Regions from separate parts of the Clostridium sp. JS66 genome, predicted to be linked through region 1. Evidence: riboswitches for the same ligand, from Rfam matches in the RefSeq annotation. Region 1 holds a riboswitch; each other region holds the start of a gene.
What was found. A riboswitch is a leader RNA that binds a small molecule or an ion and turns the genes downstream of it on or off. The one in region 1 is predicted to bind glycine.

Region 1 (6,862 bases):
AAAACTTTGTATTCTTCCAAACACCTATCTTCCCTTTTACATATCTTTATTGCTTTTCCATCAGGCATTAAGTACACTTTTCCATTCTTCCCGTGTCCTAAATATTTATATTTACTCACATCAATATAACTCATAGTTGTTTTCTCCCCTCTTCCCAAAATTTCATCATCTTCTTTTATTAATATATTTATTTAATGCAAGAAATGTACTTAATTACCCTGATAATTAAAAATATAATAATCTTATTAAAATTGTAACATTTACCACATGTGTGAATAAACTATTATTATAGTGAGAATAATCGAGGTGACTAATATATGGCTTATTCAAATAGAGAATTGTTAGCAAGACTAATTAAATGTGAATCTGGTGGAGAAGGCGAAAACGGAATGAAAGCCGTTGCTACTTCTATTATGAATAGAGTAAGAGTTCCATATGGTGAGTACCATAAAATTGGTCAAGGGGATATTAGAAAAATAATTTATCAAAAGGGACAATATGATTGCATGCGCTCAGTTTTAGGCGGTGTAGCTAATCCTCAGACAATTTGGGCAAATCCACCGGAACAAATTCACTATGATATTGCAGATTGGGCATTAGCAGGAAATAGATTATTTCCAATAGGTTATTCGCTATGGTATTTTAATCCATTTGCTCCTTGTCCATACACTTTTCCATATAACGGAAGTGGTAGTTTTCAAATAAAAGTAGTGAAACATTGTTTCTATAATCCAACTGCACTCTATGCCAAAACCTAAAATTAAACCATATGCTTAATAAAGTTTTTCATAAATAATAAAATAAAAAATTTTATGCAAGGAGGTTTATTTATGTTTCCTCAATGTTGTTTTAATTGCTTTAATCCTTACACAATAGACTATGATTCTCCTAATATTCTCAACTCTCGTCAGAAAAAGCAACCAGTTCCTCAATTCCAAGAAGAACAACAGCAGCCTCAACAACAACCTCAACAACAACCTCAACAACAGCCTCAGCAGCAGCCAATCATGCAAGATCAAGGATTTGAGCAAGCTCCTGGTTCGCCAATAGCTCAAGATATTCAATATACACAAGGGTACTTAAGAACACAAATAGGTAAAAGGGTTCGAATATTTTTCTTGATTGGAACTAATATAGTACAAGATAGAGAAGGAATTTTAACAGATGTTGGAATCAGCTATGTAATTCTTAGAGAAACAGAAACAAACATAAAAGTACTATGTGATATATATTCAATTAAATTTGTAAATATATTTCCTTAAAATATCCAGCAAAAATACATAGACTTTAAATGCAATTTTTAAATTCCATTTAAAGTCTATTGTAATCTTATAATAAAATAACTAATAAATTTATCTTGTTACCTTAGCTTTAACTAAATCATTCATATTTTTAATAAATATTGTAGTTCCTAACTTTGAATATTTTAGATCTACTAGTGCTAGTCCCATATTTTTTTTCTTTTTAGGTGAAAAATGTTCTGTGGCCACTATACCTACTTTTTCGCCATTAAAAATAACATTAGAACCAGAAATTTCATTGGTGCATTTATCCCCTGTTTCAAATTTTACAATCTTTCTTTTAATTCCCTTTTCACTTTCTTTTTTTAATGCATTCTTCCCAATAAAGTCACTCTTTCTTAAATTAACATAAGTTTTCAATCCAGCTTCAAATGGAGTTATATCTTCCAAAAGTTCATCTCCAAAAGGAGGTAAATTAGAATCTAACCTTAATGCATCCCTTACGGATAAGCCTGCAGGCTTTATACCTTCTTCCCTTCCTGCCTTCAATATACTATTCCAAAGTAATTTTAAGTCTTTGGGCAGGATATAAATCTCAAATCCATCTTCTCCTGTATAACCAGTTCTAGAAAGCAAACACTTTGTCCCACAAATACTTACATCTTTCTTAAAACTCAAATATTTAATTTCTTTAAGGTCTATATCTGTTAATTTTTGTAGTATAGTCTCTGACTTAGGACCTTGCAATGCAAGTTCACAAATTTCATTTGAAATATTAATAATACTTACATCATGCTTATTTTTTTTATTTATAAGCCATTTAAAAATTCTTTTTACATTTCCCGAATTAATAGTAATTAAATAATCATTTTCATTTAATTTATATAATAGTACTATCTCAATAACTGCCCCATAAGGGTAGCACATAAGAGTATACATAGCTCTATTTTCTTCTAAATTTTCAATATCATTAGTTACCAAGTTTTGAATAAAGTGAAAGGCATCCTTACCTTTTATTTGAATTTTTCCTACATGCGAAATATCAAATAATCCTGCTTTTTTTCTTACGGCCTTATATTCTTCTACTACTCCTTCAAATTGCATAGGTAAAGCCCAGCCTGCAATTTTGCCTATCTTTCCACCATATTCTTCATAAACATTATATAGTGGAGTTTTCTTTAATGCTTCCATACTGTTACCTCCTATGTATTCATATAATAAAAAAAGGACCATTGGACATATCCTTATAAATGCCCACATGATCCTCTGTTATTCTATTTAAAAACTTCTACATTTAAATTTAAACATAGTTAAAAATAGAATTTCAGAGTTTCGTCCTATAATGTTACATTTACCTGAAAGTTTCTATTAAACTTGTGGTGTTTTAATATTGCTTCTTCGGTTAACAAAAGTTATCTCACATTATTTTCATCCGATTTATATAGGTTTTTATTATGTAACTCATTATAACACTTTTCTAATTCATTTTTAACCCATTTTTATGAATAAATTATAAAATTTTAGCTATATTTATAAATACTCTATTTAAGCATAACATACCTTAAAAATTAGAACTTAATTATGTATGTAATATACAAATTCTATGAAAAACTATACATTGTACATAATTGTTTTAAGCAATTTTATATTAGTGAAATAAATTTTTAATTGTATAAACATTATAAATAGAGCATAATTAATTTTTTGCTTACTTTTAGTATAATTATTGAATACATTGACAATTAATTAATATAGTTATATTATAATTTTATATTTAAATGCAAATTATTTGCATTTATTTTTATGAGGAGTGATACATAATGTTGAAAAAGTTAATTTTGCTATCTGCTATATTCTGTATGGTACTTACATTTTCATCCTGCAGCAATAAACAAACTTCACCTACAAACAACACTTCACAAAATAATAAGCTAAAAGTAGTAGTTTCCTTTAATGCTATACGAGAATTTGCAGAAGCAGTAGGTAAAGATAAAGTTGAAATTGAAACTATAATACCCAGTGGAACTGAAGCACATGACTTTGAGCCAAAAACAAAAGATTTAAAAGCATTGAGTGATGCTAAAATATTTATATATAACGGTTTTGGCATGGAACCTTGGTCAGATGAAACATTAAAAGCTGTAAATAATAAAAATCTTATAGTTGTAAATGCATCAAATGGTTCTACTCCTATAACAACTATAGATGCTGAATCATCTAAAAGTAATGAAAAATATGATCCTCATTTATGGATGAGCCTAAAAGGTGCAGAAAATGAAGCTAAAAATATAAAAGATGCATTCGTAAAAGCAGACCCTTCAAATAAAGATTATTTTGAAAAAAATTATTTAGACTTTTATAATAAACTTGAACAACTTTATAAAAATTACAATAGCAAATTTAGTACTTTACAAAACAAAAACTTTGTCACAGGTCATGCTGCATTTGCTTACCTCTGCAGAGATTTTGGATTAAATCAAAACAGTATTGAAGGTGTTTTTGCAGAGGGAGAACCTAGTGCTAAAAAGTTAAAAGAACTAGTTGATTATTGTAAAGAAAAGCATATAAAAACAATCTTTGTTGAGGATATGGTAAGCCCTAAAGTTTCCGAAACACTAGCAAATCAAGTTGGAGCTAAAGCACAAAAAATTTATACCTTAGAAAATACAGAGGGCGGTAAAGATTACCTAGAAACTATGAAAAATAATCTTAACTTGATATATAATAGTTTAAAATAGCTAAAAAAGGACTTTCAAATAAATTTTTGAAAAGTCCTTTTTTAGCTTTTTACAATTACACTTTAAATCCAGATGTCATTTTAGTTAGTTTCTTTGACATCCCTGATAAATCTTTTGTATTTTTCTCTATCTCATTCATAGTACTAAGCTGTTCTTCTATGCTTGCACTTATATTTTCAGTACCACCAGCTATTTCACTTGAACTACTAGCTATAGTATTAATAGCCATTTCAATTTCTTTAGTACTCTTTGCCTGCTGCTCATTAGCATTATCTATTTGTTCTATTTGATTTACTATATCTTGTATATTATGTATTATACTTTGTATACTCTCTCCAACCTCAGACGCTTTAGTAACTCCATGAGACACCTTTACTTCAACTTGATCAAATGAGGTTACAGCTGAAGCTGATTTCAATTGATTTTCCTTAACTAATTCAGATATCTGTGTTGCTGCATTATTACTTTCATCTGCAAGCTGTCTAATTTCATCCGCTACTACACTAAAGCCTTTTCCAGCTTCACCTGCACGAGCCGCCTCTATGGCTGCATTTAAAGCTAACATGTTTGTTTGAACTGAAATTCCTGTTATTATTTGAATAATTTCTCCAATCTCCTTTGAAGATACATCAAGATCATTTATGATTATTGATACTTCTTTTGATGAAGAAGCTATATCCGTTATAGAAGAAACAATTTCAGATATTTTTCCTGCTCCTTCTTCTGCTATTTCTTTTGCCTTTTTACTATTTACAGAAGTATTCTTTGTTGCTACAGAAGTTGATTCAGAAAATTTAGCTACTTCTGCAAGACTTGCTGAAGTTTCTTCTGAAACAGCAGCTCCATCTGCTGTGCTAGAGGATATCTCTGAAACAGTACCTGCTATACTATCTAAAGACTGTGTTGTTGCTGTTGTTGCATCACTTAAATTTTCACTTAAGGATGTTATAGTTTCAGCTGAAAATGATACTTCCTTAATAATTGAATGAAGTTTGTCCATAAATAAGTCAAAACTTCTACTCAAATCTCCCATTTCATCTTTACTTTCATAACCTATTCTTTGAGTTAAATCACCATCACTTTCAGAAATTTCTTTTAGTTTTTTGGTAACCCTTCTAATTGGGTCAACAGTTTCTCTTATTATAATTACAGATAAAATCAAAGTTATAATTAAACATATCAATGAAAGTGATATTATTTCAATCATCGTAGTGCCAAAAATCTTTTTACTTTGATCATAAGTATTATTTGCTGCTTTAACATGATTATTGATAATTTCATCAAAGGATGCAGTTAATGCAGTTTTAGCTTTATCAAAATTAGAAGCATCATTAGGTATTGTCTGAGCACTAGCATCTGCAGTTCCTTGCTGTTGAGAAACTTGATGTTGACCTGCAGTTTTTATAAATTCATCCTTTGCTGCTATAAACTTATCATAATTATCTAATAAAGTTTTGTAATCAGCATCACTTTTATATTCTGATAATGATTTGTCAATTGATGCTACCTTATTTGCAACATCACTTTTTATAGTATTCTTTGTATTTTCATCACTTGCATCCATTAACGCACTACTTCTAGTTCGAATATATTCCACATTAGATTTCATGTTCTCTAACTTAACAATTGGACCCATTCTTGATTCACTTAGTTCCTTAATCCCAATATTGACTAAAGACAATTGTTTTACTGAAGCAGCCCCCATTATTAATAGAAAAACAAGAAAACTAGTTGCAAGAAAACTAATTTTATGTGCAATTTTTAAGTTTCTAAAAAAATTCATGTACTTACACTCCTCTGTATTTTCGTTATCTTTGGTACTTTATCTCTTACTACATTTTGACATTAAAATATAAACATTAAAGTTATATTTATATTTTAATATTAAATTGTTACAATTAGGTTACAACTTAAACTTAATTTTACCTGATTTTCGACATTTTGTATATGTACTTTACTTAAAAATTCTAAATATTTATTTTATAAATAAAGTACTGACAACACATATTTGTCAGCACTTTATTATTTGGCATTTATTCGAATCTCAATGCTTCAATAGGACTTAACTTAGAAGCCTTATTAGCAGGATATACTCCAAAAACTATGCCCACAAGTATAGAAAATAGAAATGCTTCCATTACCACACTATTAGATATTACAACAGATGTATGAAAAAAAGTTTTCATTACATAAGCTGCTGCATATCCACCTAAAACTCCCAAAATTCCACCAAAAGTACTTATGCCCGCAGATTCTAGTAAAAATTGCATCAAGATAGTTTTCCTCTTAGCACCAATGGCTTTTCTTATGCCTATTTCTTTTGTTCTTTCAACTACTGAAACAAGCATAATATTCATAATACCTATTCCACCAACAAGCAAAGATATAGCTGCCACTCCTGAAAGCATAGTAGTCATACTATCACTTGTTGAAGTAGCTGTTTCCAAAAGACTAGACTGATCCATTATTCTATAATTAGTATTTTGTGAAGAATCACTGCTAAATTTGTTGTTTAAAAATAACTGAAGATATCCTTTTGCTTCTGATATTGAATCCTGACTTTCTGCTTCAACATAAAAAGTTTTTATTTCTGAAATTTTAAATAGCCTTTGAACCACACTTAAAGGTACTATTATTTCATCATCTGGAGAATTTTGTCCACTACCACCTTGAGTAGCAAGTACACCTACTATAGAAAATATACTTCCATTTATATTAATTTCTTCTCCAACAACATTCGTACTTCCAAACAAAGTATCTGCTGCATTTGTGCCAATTACTGCAACTCTATATCTACTATCCACATCATCTTGAGTTACAAACCTTCCACTACTTACACCTAATTTTCTTATAGTAGCAGAGCTTGGAACACATCCTTCAATA
Region 2 (6,862 bases), 2.7 Mb from region 1:
GCATCCTTAAACATTTCTCCTTCTCCAGTGCCGCCAATACTATAAATATGATGTCCAGTAACCATATTCCAGAAATTGCTGGCTATATTATAATAATTAGGATCTTTATTTTCATCAAATATCTGTAAAGCTCCTATAATTTGAGGAATGTGTTGATTAGCGTGCATTCCACCTAAAGTATCCTTATTATTGGCCATAGGTATAAACAATTTTGGGTTATCGAAATATTTAGCTGTAGTCAAATATTTTTCATCACCAGTTATGGCATATAACTTTGCCATTACCTCATTCATTCCACCAAATTCTCCTGCAATATACATGCCCCACATTTTTTGAAGCTGATCTTTAGGTAATTTGCTCAATCTTCCATAAACCCAATCTCCCATTTTTTTAGCAATTTCTAAAGCTTGAGTATTTCCTCCAAATTGATAACAATCAACCAACCCTGCCATAATTTTATGCAAAGTATAATAAGGTGCCCAGATTGTTGGATATGTTGTGTACTGTTCTAATTTTATAAATTGATCTTCAGAATATCCACTTAAAAATCCTGGACTGTACTTAACAGACATAGCATCTTGACATTTTTTAAGTTCAGCAATCATATAATCAATTTTGTTTTTAAATTTAACGTCTCCAGAACTAGCATAAGCTAAAGCTAAAGCAGACAGATAATGGCCTGTTGAATGACCACGCAAATTACAATCCGGTGCATCCCATCCTGTTAAAGGCTGTGCTCCTTTAAGGTCAAGTCCTGCTGCACTGCGGAAATTGTAGAGCATTTGATCATCATTAACCGATAGCAAGTAAGTATAATCTTTATCTCTATGATCAGTAAATATACTTGACTGCAAGGTTACCTTACCTAGATCAAAATCTTTAGCTACTAAACTTGAAACAATGGTGGAATCTGTTGTAAGTTCACTTACTCTTGATAAAGGCTGCATATTGGTGTCATTTAAATTAGTTCCACCCCATACAAACACTTTTGCTTTATAACCATTTACATCCTCTGGCAGTTTAAACCCTGCATCCAAATCCTCCGAACTTCCAGGCTTTATTTCCTTTGAAATATAGGATATATTTTTCATAGTATCATCTTTATCAAATAACCCTACAATTACTAACACTTGTGTACTATTAACATCAGCATTAGTAGCCTTTACACTTGCTGTTAACATTTTACTAGGTTGTAACTTTTCCATATTAAATTTAGTTTTAATAGTAAATGGACTTACCCTTACATTTGCAACAGCTTTTATAGTTGTTCCTTCTACAGTTCCCTCTACCTTAAAGCTTCCTGATGCAGCATATTTAGATGCGTCTATATTGTCCCAGGTAACATTTGCTAAACCTACAGATTTATCATCCTTTGTAACTGTAACTACAATTGGAAGCTCTGGTGCTGTTCCTAAAGAAGTTTCTAAATCAATGTCAGGAATACTTACAATCTTTGATTCTTTTGTCTTCTGAACAACGGTAGCGTCAAATTCTCTAGTATCTTTTACTGAACCTTTACTTATAGTAGCTATCAATATAACGTTTACATTACCACTGCCAGCCTCTGGTCTTATAACTTTTCCATCATTGGTTATAACACTTGTATTCTTTGATTCCCAAGTAATTGTTGAACCATTGGCACCTGTTGCTGGTAATTTTAAATCTGAATCTATTGTAAATATATTTCCTATATAAATAGCTTCTTTATCTTTCCTTACACATTCTTCATCTGACAAACCTGCTTTAACAATAACATTAAATTCTCTAGTATCACTTTCACTTCCTTTAGTTATAGTTGCTATAAGCTTCACTTTAACATCTGACTGTCCTGATAATGGAGGTGTTACCTTACCGGTATTGCTAATAGCATTTTCATTGTCCGATTTCCATGAAATATTGGACCCTGAAGGACCAGTTGTTGGTAGTACCAAATCCGATGCAGCAGTATCACTAATATTAATACTAGCTTTATCGTCTTCTACAATATCCTTATCTGATAATTGAAGCATTCCAGCAATTTCAGCACCACTAAGAGCTCTGTTATAAATGCAAAAATCATCAACTTGTCCATGGAAATTTGGATCTCCATATTGACTTTTGCCAATGTAATTTTTAGTTGTAACTCCTAACTTGGAAGGATTTAATGTCATGTTAGTATTTTCTCCAACCTTTTTACCATTTTCATACAAGGTACCTGTATTACCTGAAACGACAAGAGCTACATGTACCCATTTTCCACTTTCTAGCTCTGTACCCTTTTGGATTTTTTCCTCCTTGCTTGACCCTCCAGTTGTTATACAAAATGCAAGACCCTTTGCTCCAGCATTTCCTCCTGAAGAAGTTAGAAACATATTTGTAGTTGTATCATTGCCAAAATCAAATATTCTTTGATATCCTTGAGAACTCTCCATATATACCCAAGTTGTTATAGTAAAATCCGTAAGTCCCTTTACTATTCCATCTGGTAACTGAACATACCCATCATCTCCATTTAATTCTACTGAATTTCCATTTTTGCCTGGAATTAATTTAGTTCCACCTACTAAAGTTGCATCGTTGCCATTTCCAGAGGCATCTAAAATCTTGTTTTCATTTGCATTATCAAAGTTGTATTTTGCCACAATACTTGCAGTATCTTCTTTTACTGATGTGTTGAGCGTTTTACCTTTGCTTGTGCTTATATCCTGTCCCAATGATATATTTATATCATTTGCTGCTGATACTTTTTCTAAAGGAACTCCCTGTAATGTACCCATGCACATTGCAAAGCATATAAGTACTGAAATAGTTTTCTTGTTCATAGAAATCCCCCCTACAATTTAAAATTTGCTTTTTATCAAATCTAGAAGCTATTGCTTCTAAAAGTTAATCTATATCATCTATAAAAACAAATCATTTAACTTCTCTGCAAATAATAAAGTCGTAATTCTCTTTATTTTACACTTTATTCCAGTGCGAGTATTTGTAATTTTCAGTTATTTTTTATATTTTTCAATTTTTTCTAAATTTTGTAAATTAGTTTGCAGCTTTAAATCATAATTAAAAATTCATATCCGGTAAAATAATTTTTCAATAAACTATCAAATTTATTGTATTGTTTTGCCCAATTGTGAAACACTGTTAATATTACAAATTAAACAAGGAGGTATTTTTATGCAAAAATATGTATGTGTTGTATGTGGATATATTTATGATCCTGAACAAGGTGATCCTGATAATGGAGTAGCTCCAGGAACATCTTTTGAAGATATTCCTGAAGATTGGGTATGTCCATTATGCGGTGTAGGCAAAGATCAATTTGAAACTACTGAATAAAAAAACTGATAAATGAGAAAAAAATATGATAATAATTTTTTAGATAGAATCAATTGTGATCATAAATAAAAACATTGCAAATTGTTTGAATTGATGATATAATTACGATAAATTAATATAGATTGGATGATTATATCGTGAGATAACATTTGTTAACCGAAGAAGCAATGTTATAGTTCCACAGCTATATCAGAAACTTTCAGGTACCAGGAGCGATATAAGACGAACCTCTGAAGATACTGTTTTAAACAGAACCCATGGTGTAAGGTAATTAATTATCGAAGCTCTCAGGTAAAGATACAGAGGACATGTGTGGCAGTTTTGCTCTCATGTCCTTTTTTATTGTTGAAAATTATTAATGTTGAATGAATACACAATATAAAACTAGAGTAAACTAAGCAATGAAACCAAACAAGTTATCCAAATTGTTTTACCTTGTTATATTAAGATGATTAAATAAATAAAAATTAAAATCAATTCAATTAAATGGAAAAATAATAAATATATTATCTAAATCATCTATATTTTTTAATAATTCATATAGAATTTAGACATTATTATAGAATCCATCTTAAGTCAAGGAAAAAACAATGTTAATATTTTATCGTGATAAGAGATTATCACAATCTAAACTTTCTGAGGAGGTAATGTAAAAATGAACAAAAGCGAATTAAAAAAGGAAATCGGTCTCGTTCCTGCTCTTGCAATCGTTATCGGTATGGTTATCGGTTCAGGTGTATTCTTTAAGCCTAGGGCGGTATTTTCATCAACTGGAGCACCAGGATTAGGCATGATGGCTTGGATTTTAGGCGGAATTATATCTATAGCAGGCGGACTTACAGCTGCTGAAATATCTGCAGCAATACCTAGAACAGGTGGTATGGTAGCATACTTAGAGGAAACTTATGGAGATGTTTGGGGATATCTTTTAGGTTGGGCTCAAACGGTTATATATTTTCCAGCTAATATAGCTGCACTTGCCATAATATTTTCCACACAGGTTATATCATTATTAGGTTTAAGCGACCCAATGTTAAACATAATAGCAATTATAGTTATAATATTTTTAACATGTATGAATTCATTGGGATCAAAAACAGGTGGAGCTATTCAAACTGTAGCTACAGTTTGTAAATTGATACCACTGTTTGCAATTATAGTAGTTGGACTCATGAAAGGTGGTGGTGGTGCAGCAAGATTATTCCCAATGACAGCTGTTAATCACCCTATAGGCACAAGTCTTGGTTCAGCCTTGGTAGCTACAATGTTTGCTTATGATGGTTGGATAAATGTTGGAGCTATATCAGGAGAAATGAAAAATCCAGGTAAAGATTTACCTAAAGCAATTGTTGGTGGATTATCATTAGTTATGGCAGTTTATTTATTAATAAATGTAGCATATCTTTTTGTATTACCAGCAACTGCTCTTGCAGGAACAAAAACACCAGCAGCTGATGTTGCAACTATAATCTTTGGACCAGCAGGCGGTAAGCTTATAACTGTAGGTATACTAATTTCTATATTTGGAGCATTAAATGGATATATATTAACAGGAATGAGAATTCCATATGCAATGGCTGTAGAAAATAAGTTGCCAGGAAGTGCTTGGCTCGCAAAATTACATCCTTCATTTAAAACACCAATAAATTCAGGTATATTATTAACTATTATATCAATACTATTAGTATTTTCAGGTAAATTCGATCAATTAACAGACCTTTTAATTTTTGTAATATGGATTTTCTATGTTATGACATTCCTTGCAGTGTTTGTACTTAGAAAAAACAAACCAGATCTTCCAAGACCATACAAGGTACCATTATATCCTATAATACCAGCTATAGCTATCTTAGGAGGAGCTTATATAATATTAAACACTTTATTCACTCAACCAATGAATGCTGGAATAGGTATTGTGCTTACTATAATAGGTTATCCTGTATATTTGTCTAGAAAGAATAAATTTAAAAAATCAGATGATAATATTGCATAACTCAATTTTAACTTAATATAACAAAAATAATGCGAAGCTTTGCTCCGCATTATTTTTATTATACTAAGTTAAAATTTTATACTATATTTATATAACTTGATGGTATAAAATCTATAAACTCACTTTTCGTTGTTCTTTTATATCTTCCATCAGTATTGCAGGTAATGTAAAGATGTCTTTTAGCTCTTGTCATGGCCACATAAAAGGTTCTCTTTTCCTCTTCCAGGTTATTTGATTTTATTGACATATATGATGGAAATGTATTTTGCTGTACACCTGAAATAAATACAGTTTCATATTCTAAACCTTTTGCCTGGTGAACTGTTATTATTGGTATTCTAGGCTTTTTAGTTCTGTTTACAACAAGTGACTCCAATTCACCATTGGAAAGAGAAGTTATTCTGATAATATCCAATAAGGAATCTCTGCTGTTTTTATTTTTATTATCAAGTTCCCTCAAAAGTACATAAAAATCTCTAAGCCTTTCAATCTTTTCCCTACCTTCATCACCAGTATATAAAGTTTTCAAGCTAAAGCCATTTACAATTTTATTTACAATATCATGAGGTCTGCTTCCTTCTGCTTCTTTAAAAAGGTTATTCAATTTGTCAGATATATTGTTAAATGCTTTTAAATATTTTGACATACAAGCTATTCTCTCCATTGAAGTAGGTATAATATCATCCTCAATGGCTCTTACAAGAATATCCTTAGTAGCTTGTATATCATCCATCGCATCATGACTTGGTTTGTTTTCGGTTTCAAATATATGACTTAAAGTTTCAAGCTTATGATTTCTCAAATTTGGATAAAATCTTCTGTAAATATCTAATGTATCATAAAAAGCCTTAAATTTAGGCTTGCCCAATCCAGCTCTTCGAAGTTCACTAGTCAATATATTAATATCATACTGAACATTATGTCCAACTATCACTAAACCTTCTGAAAACTTGACAAACTCTTTTAAAACAGTATTTTTATCTTCGCCATTTTTCTTTAAAAATTCATCACTAAAACCATGAACATGCTCTGAATTCTTGACTGATTTATTATTCTTAAGAAATCTTTCAAATTTCTCTGTTACTTGTCCATTTTTATTCACCTTAATAGCTGCAATTTGAATAATCTCATCTTCAGTTACATCAACTCCTGTACTCTCCACATCAAATACTATAATATTATCCTTCTGAAATTCATCTATAAGCAGTGAATATTTATCCCCGTATTTGAACACATTGTCATCTATAAAATCTGATAAGGATATACCTAAATTTTTGTATTTTTCCGATTCAATGGCTTCAAAGGTCTTATCCCCTATACCTGTTGGAAGTCTCTTCACTATTCTCTTTAAACTTATAGAATCATATCTATTTGCAATGAGCTTTAAAAAAGCTATTACATCCTTTATTTCCTGTCTTCTAAAAAATTTAAATTGATCCACTAAAATAAATTCAAAATTTACAGCTTCAGGTTTCATAATACTTTTTAATTGTTCACTTAAATTTATATTATATCTATTATCTCTTGTAAGCATACATATATTATCTGCACTTC
Region 3 (6,862 bases), 390 kb from region 1:
AACTCCATCTGCTATATCTATTTCCATTAATTCTATATCTTTAAATTTTGTATAAGTTTCTAATACCTTTATAGTTTCTGGATGAACAGTCTTGGATACTAATATTTTCCTCTTCCTTGTGCTATCAACTGCCATTAAAGCTGCCTCTGTACAAGCAGTTGCTCCATCATACATAGAAGCATTAGCAGCATCAAGTCCTGTAAGTTCACAAATCATACTTTGATATTCAAATATGCACTGTAATGTTCCTTGGCTTATTTCTGCCTGATAAGGTGTATATGCAGTATAAAATTCTGATTTGGAAACTATATGTTTAATTAAAGCTGGAATATAATGATCATAAGCACCTGCACCTAAAAAGCAGGTAAGTTCATTTGCGCTTAAGTTTTTATCAGCCAAAGTATCTAGATATTTTGAAAGTTCTAATTCTGACAATCCCTCTGGTAAATTTAAAGCTCTTTTAAGTTTTATACTTTCTGGAATATCTGAAAAAAGGTCATCTAATGAATTTAAGCCAATACTATCTAACATTTTCTTTTCATCTTCAGGAGTTACAGGTATATATGGAAACATATTATTCCTCCTTACCACACAAATCTTCATAAGTCTTGCTGTCCAATAAATCATTTAGCTGTGCTGTATCTGAAATACTAATCATTATTATCCAGTTCTCATAAGGGTCTTCATTTACTAATTCAGGTGAATCAACTAAGTCTTCATTTACTTTAACTATTTTTCCACTTATAGGCATATATATGTCTGATGCTGCCTTTACAGATTCAACTACTCCAAAAGCTTCTTCTGCATTAAATTCAGAATCCACCTCTGGAAGTTCAACAAATACAATATCTCCTAAAGAATGTTGTGCAAAATCTGTAATACCTATATAAGCCTTATCTCCTTCAACCTTTACCCATTCATGATCTTTAGTGTACTTTAAGTTTTCTAATAATTTCATTTTTATTCCCCCTCATTAACACTTTATTTTTTATTTGATAAAACATTAATTTTGCTGCTTAATTCAAATAAATATAAAAAGGTTTTATATTTTACAACTGTTTTTTATAATTTTTTTTATAAAACTTTTTATCTATTATTTCAGCCTTAGCTCCTTTGTTTCTAATAATAATTTCTATTTCTTTTCCCAAACCTGCATAATCTGCTTTTATAAGAGCAAGACCTATATTTTTATTTAAAGATGGTGATTTATATCCTGTAGTGACAAAACCAATTTCTTCACCGTTCACTTGAACCTTATATCCATGCCTTGGAATTCCTCTGTCCTTCATTTCAAATCCCACAATTTTTCTTTTCAACCCTTGGGATTTCTGTTTCATCAATGCTTCCTTGCCTATAAATTTATCCTTATTTAACTTTATAAAAGTACCAATTCCTGCTTCCAAAGGACTTATATCTTCAGTAAGCTCATTGCCATACAAAGGTAAACATGCTTCAAATCTTAAAGTATCTCTACAACCAAGCCCCACAGGTATTAGGCCATCATCTTTTCCAACCTCTAGAAGTTTAACCCATGTGCTTTCCCCATCTTTAGCATTACAAAATATTTCAAAACCATCTTCGCCTGTATAACCTGTTCTTGATATCATGCAATCAACATTATTAACTTTTACATTTCTTTCACAGTAAAAAAACTTTATATTTTCTAAATCTATATTTACAACCTTCTGTAATATCATCTGCGCTTTTGGCCCTTGAATAGCGAATTCACAAATATCTGGAGATATGTTTGTAATATCTACATATAAATTATCTTTATGATCCATCATCCATTTAAAATCTTTATCTATATTTCCTGCATTAATAACTAAATAAAAATAATCATCAGCATATTTATACACAAGTATGTCATCTACTGTTCCCCCATTTTCATAACACATTGGACTATAAAGTGCCTGATTATTCTCCAATGTAGAAGCATCATTAGTGATTATGTTTTGTACAAATTTTAAAGCATCTTTCCCCTTAACTTCTACTTCTCCCATGTGTGATACATCAAAAATACCTGCTGAATTGCGTACTGCTTCATGTTCAACAATTATACCTTGATACTGAACTGGAAGTGCCCATCCTGCAAAATCTATAATTTTGCCTCCATACCTTGGATAGACATCAAACAATGGTGTTTTTTTCAAATCTCCCATAATTAATCCCTCCTTGAATTATATATAAAAAAAGACATAACGATACTTCTATCATCATGTCTCTGTTTAACACTGTTAGCTATGTAATACAATCTTAGGAAAATATATACTCACTATTCAGAGTTCCATCCAGTATAAATCCCTTTGCCTGAGAGTTTTTATAAAAATACTTCTTTTTTATATTTCCCCGACGGCTACCCATTCAAGGATATCTCTTTATACTTTCATCTGTCTTTATTTAATTATAATTAAATTTTATAAGTTCTATTACATTATATTATACAACTGCATTTTTTTCAATACTTTTTAACTTATTTGTTATAAATTTGAAGTTTAGTTTTTTAATTAAAAACCTTCTATGAAAAATACACCACAAGCACCTGCTCCTGCATATACTCCAACTACACATCCTACTTCACATTCAATGAACTTATTATTTTTTTCTTTCAAATCTTCTCTTAAGTTATCTAAAATATCTTTATTTTCTACATGCAAAAGTACAGAGGTTTCCCCCTGCTTTATACCTTTTTTATCTAAATAATCTAGTATAACTCTTATAGCTTTTTTACTTCCTCTTACCTTATCTATTACAATCAATTCTCCATTTTCTATAGAAATTATGGGTTTTATCCCCAAAATATTTGCTATGGTCCCTGCAGTTTTAGATATTCTACCACCTTTAATCAGATTGTCCATTGTTCCAAATGCCAATACGCTTTTTACATGGGGAATTAAATTTTTAATTTCTGTTTCTATATCATATATTCCTAAACCTTTTTCTTTTAATTCGGCTGACTTCATAGCTAAAATTCCAAGACCTGATGTAACATTAAAACTATCTATTACTACTATATCTTCTGTTTCTAATGTATCTTTAGCTATACAAGCTGATTGATACGTACCACTTAACTTTGATGAGATATGTATGGATACTATCTTATATCCTTGATCAAGATACTTTTTATAACATTCCATAAATCTTTGTGGATTTACCTGTGCTGTTGTTGGAAAATCTTTATTTCCATCCATTTTAGATAACAGTGTATGTAAATTTATGCCTACACCATCTTGGTAAGTTTCTTCACCAAAACTAACAAGGAGTGGAAGTACTTCAATATCATATTTTTCTACTATATTTAATGGCAGATCTGATGTACTATCCGTTATTATCTTTATTTTTTCCATACCTTAACTTCCTCCTACTTCATGGTTGGAAAATCCATCTGTCTTAATGCCTCATATGCAACAATAGCTACTGTATTAGATAAATTTAATGATCGAGTTGTAGTATTTATCATAGGTACTCTTATACATCTTTTGGGATCACTTTTTCTTACACTATCTGGAAGTCCACAAGACTCTCTGCCAAATACAATAAAATCCCCTTCTTTAAATTCTACTTCATGATAGAAATTATCACCATGTGTAGTAGAAAAATAGAAAGTTGAATCCTTATATTTTTCTCTTAATTCTTCATATGATTCATAAACTTCAAGATCTAGGTATTTCCAATAATCCAATCCTGCTCTTCTTAAATGTTTTTCATCTAAACTAAAACCTAAAGGTTTTATCAAATGAAGTTTACAATTTGTAAGTACACAAGTTCTTGCTATATTACCTGTATTTTGTGGTATTTCTGGTTGAAATAGTACTATATTTAAATTCAAAACATCACCCAACTTTTTATACAGCATGATTTAAGTTATATTTACTCTAAGCTGCAAATTGGGCTTACACCTACCTTTCACTTTTAAAGTTATAAAATTTTTTTAGTTGAAAACAAATAGTGGATAGTTAGAAAAGTCATCCTAGACTTATTAATTTCTCTACTATCCAATATTAATTACAAATTACTTTATAATTTGTTTAAATAATTAAAGCTTAATAGCCTTATACAATTATAAATTACATAAATATATTATCTCATAATAACACAAGAACAAAAAGGTGTAAATATAATACTTCATTTTATGTTAACATTTTCTAAAAGCTTTTTATGAATCTGAACTTTGCTTTAAATATTTTATTATACCGTTAGATATGTTTTCAGATAACCTTTTTAAAACCTCATCTTTAGATAGCTTGTCCCTATCTTCATTGTTAGTTATAAAGCCACATTCTACTAAAGCACAAGGTATTTTACTATATCTCAATATTGCAACATTCTGCTTTTTTATACCCTTGCTTTCCCAGTTATCACTTTTTACAGCTTCTTTCTCTAAAGTATTTGCCAATTTTATTCTTTCATCCTTTTCATAACCTTGTACATCATAATACAAGGTTGTTATTCCTTTAAAGCTTGCATCACTAATGGAATTTACGTGAATAGATACAAATACAGTTCCAGATGATGCATTTACTCTTCTTCCAATTTCCTTTAAAGGTATAAGTTCATCCTTATTTCTTGTAAGAACTACTGTATATCCTTTGCTTTTCAAATACGCTTCCGCATATTTAACCATTTTTAAGGTTAAGTTTTTTTCATACAAATTTTTATAGCTTGTACCATTATCAATTCCACCATGCCCTGCATCTAATACTATTACATCTTTGCTTATATTCTGATTTACCTTAGTATCAGTTGATTTTTTTGTTCCATTTTTATCTACAGCCATTACTACAGGTTGAACTTGTGTCACTTTATCTTGTTTTATATTTATTACAGTTTTTCCAAATAATAACATTGATAAGGTAAAAAAAATACAAGAAAATGTGAATCTTTTTCTATTTGCAATTCTCATGTTTTAATCTCCTTATAATTTTTTGTATAATATATTTAATTTTTTAATTACAAATTGAATATTTATATTATACCATCTGTTGTAAAATTATTCCATATTTTTTCTCTTATAGTATATTAAAATCATTTGAATTTTTAATATTGTTAACATAAATAAAAGCCTATGAAATTAATTCATAGACTTTTTATGGTGCGGGTAACAGGATTCGAACCTGCATGATTTCTCACTAGAACCTGAATCTAGCGCGTCTGCCATTTCGCCATACCCGCTCATAACTTTAACACAACAACCTCATTTTACCATATATGAATATTTTATGTCAATTTAAAAACATCTACTATATTAAAAGTATTTCACTTATAAAAATTTCATAAATTAAAAATGTCACAAAATTATTTATAGCTACATAAATAATTTTGTGACACCCTTTAATTTTTAGGAGCACTTGGTGCAGTACTTGGCTGAGCAGCAGCTGGTGTTGCTGGTGCTGGTACTGCTGGTTGACCAGCTGGTGGAGTTTCTGGTTTTTTAGTTCCTCTTTTTATTATTCCTTCTACTGGCTCGTAATAATCATCTGCAATTGTTTCTTGGCTAATTAATTTTCCATTTTGTGTTGTGGTTTTTGTTACTTTAACCTTGTAACCTGTTGAAGAAGGTTTTTCCACTTCCGTTTTTCCTTCCGGTAGAGTAGAATCATCTTGATATTTGATATTTGGTTCTACTGTTTGATAAACATCTGAATTTATCTCTGTTACTATACCTGCTAAAGAATTATTGGAATATATGTTAAATGCAACAACTCCTCCTGAAGCATCTCCTTCTATGTATATAGGATATTTCAATGTATTTTTAAACTTATAATCTAGACTGCCATAATCTACTGTAGCATCCATACCTAATTTTACATAATGAGATGGTAATGAGTGATGAGTTCTCTCTACTGATTTTATATTTGCTCTAATCACCGCATTATATAAAGTACTTGAAACTTGGCATATTCCTCCACCTAGACCTGAATCCACCTTATCTCCTATGATTACAGGTGCAGCTTGATACCCTCTTTCTGCAGTTCTCTCTCCTACTATGTCATTAAAACTAAAGGTATCACCTGGCATAAGTATTTTTCCATTTATACTTTTTGTGGCTAAAACTATGTTATTTTCCCTTTCAGCTGAAGATATACTTCCATATTCTGTGCTAAATTCACCTATTTTATAGTTTATGCTAGAAATTTTATCTGCTGTTATTTTTGCATTTACTGCTTGCATAGGAGCCTTTATATCAATATCATGATCAATTTCTCCATTTATTTTAGATGCAAGTTCTTTTTTTAGTTTATCCTTCTGAAGTGTTTCACCCTTTTTATCTGGAACTACTTTAATATTTCCTTGACTAGTATTCAAAGTTGCATCTATAGGTGCTTTATTCACTTCTTTTTCAATACCATCTATAAATTCATTTACAGGTTTATCATCATATACAAGCTTTAAATTAAACTGTTTAGTAGATGAAAATTTTATAAGTTGATATTTCTTTAATAAATTTCTATCCTTACCATAACTAAAAGCTTGATTTACAGCACCATCAATATCATATTTAGGATTTATCTTTGAAAAATCTAATGTATAAGTCCTGGCATCAGCCTTAATATTTAATTTCTTTTTTATAACTCCAACTTTATATTTTTTTTCTATAATACTCTTAGCCTCATCTTTTGTTTTACCTGACAAATCCTGATTTTCAATTTTTACTCCTGGATATATTCTACCACTCCAAGCCTTTGCAGTATTATACTGATATATTATAAATACTATCACCCCTACCACTACTGCTGCACCAATTAGCATTTTTGATAATATGTTATTTTTTTTCATATCATCATTGCTTTTTACCATGGAATCACCTCTTAATCTGATATATAACTTACCCTAATATTTTATCAAAATAATGTAAGTTAAG

Region 2: it holds a riboswitch for glycine, as region 1 does, so the genes downstream of both, Q6H37_RS19845 (APC family permease) here and gcvT (glycine cleavage system aminomethyltransferase GcvT) in region 1, are expected to answer to the same signal.
Region 3: it holds a riboswitch for glycine, as region 1 does, so the genes downstream of both, gcvT (glycine cleavage system aminomethyltransferase GcvT) here and gcvT (glycine cleavage system aminomethyltransferase GcvT) in region 1, are expected to answer to the same signal.

What each region holds. Positions count from the first base shown of each region.
Region 1 covers NZ_CP131467.1:663,875-670,736, reverse strand. The annotation lists gene Q6H37_RS03020 (serine/threonine protein kinase) at 1-134, opposite strand, end outside; gene Q6H37_RS03015 (cell wall hydrolase) at 318-758, shown strand; gene Q6H37_RS03010 (hypothetical protein) at 831-1,262, shown strand; gene gcvT (glycine cleavage system aminomethyltransferase GcvT) at 1,353-2,432, opposite strand; glycine riboswitch at 2,575-2,673, opposite strand; gene Q6H37_RS03000 (metal ABC transporter substrate-binding protein) at 3,062-3,979, shown strand; gene Q6H37_RS02995 (HAMP domain-containing methyl-accepting chemotaxis protein) at 4,035-5,762, opposite strand; gene Q6H37_RS02990 (ABC transporter permease) at 6,013-6,862, opposite strand, start outside.
Region 2 covers NZ_CP131467.1:4,251,011-4,257,872, forward strand. The annotation lists gene Q6H37_RS19835 (beta-L-arabinofuranosidase domain-containing protein) at 1-2,801, opposite strand, end outside; gene rd (rubredoxin) at 3,154-3,315, shown strand; glycine riboswitch at 3,442-3,540, shown strand; gene Q6H37_RS19845 (APC family permease) at 3,971-5,308, shown strand; gene Q6H37_RS19850 (3'-5' exonuclease) at 5,385-6,862, opposite strand, start outside.
Region 3 covers NZ_CP131467.1:277,513-284,374, reverse strand. The annotation lists gene gcvPA (aminomethyl-transferring glycine dehydrogenase subunit GcvPA) at 1-573, opposite strand, end outside; gene gcvH (glycine cleavage system protein GcvH) at 575-958, opposite strand; gene gcvT (glycine cleavage system aminomethyltransferase GcvT) at 1,050-2,162, opposite strand; glycine riboswitch at 2,289-2,390, opposite strand; gene Q6H37_RS01380 (DegV family protein) at 2,508-3,347, opposite strand; gene Q6H37_RS01375 (tRNA (cytidine(34)-2'-O)-methyltransferase) at 3,362-3,829, opposite strand; gene Q6H37_RS01370 (N-acetylmuramoyl-L-alanine amidase) at 4,157-4,903, opposite strand; tRNA gene Q6H37_RS01365 (tRNA-Leu) at 5,091-5,172, opposite strand; gene Q6H37_RS01360 (VanW family protein) at 5,332-6,798, opposite strand.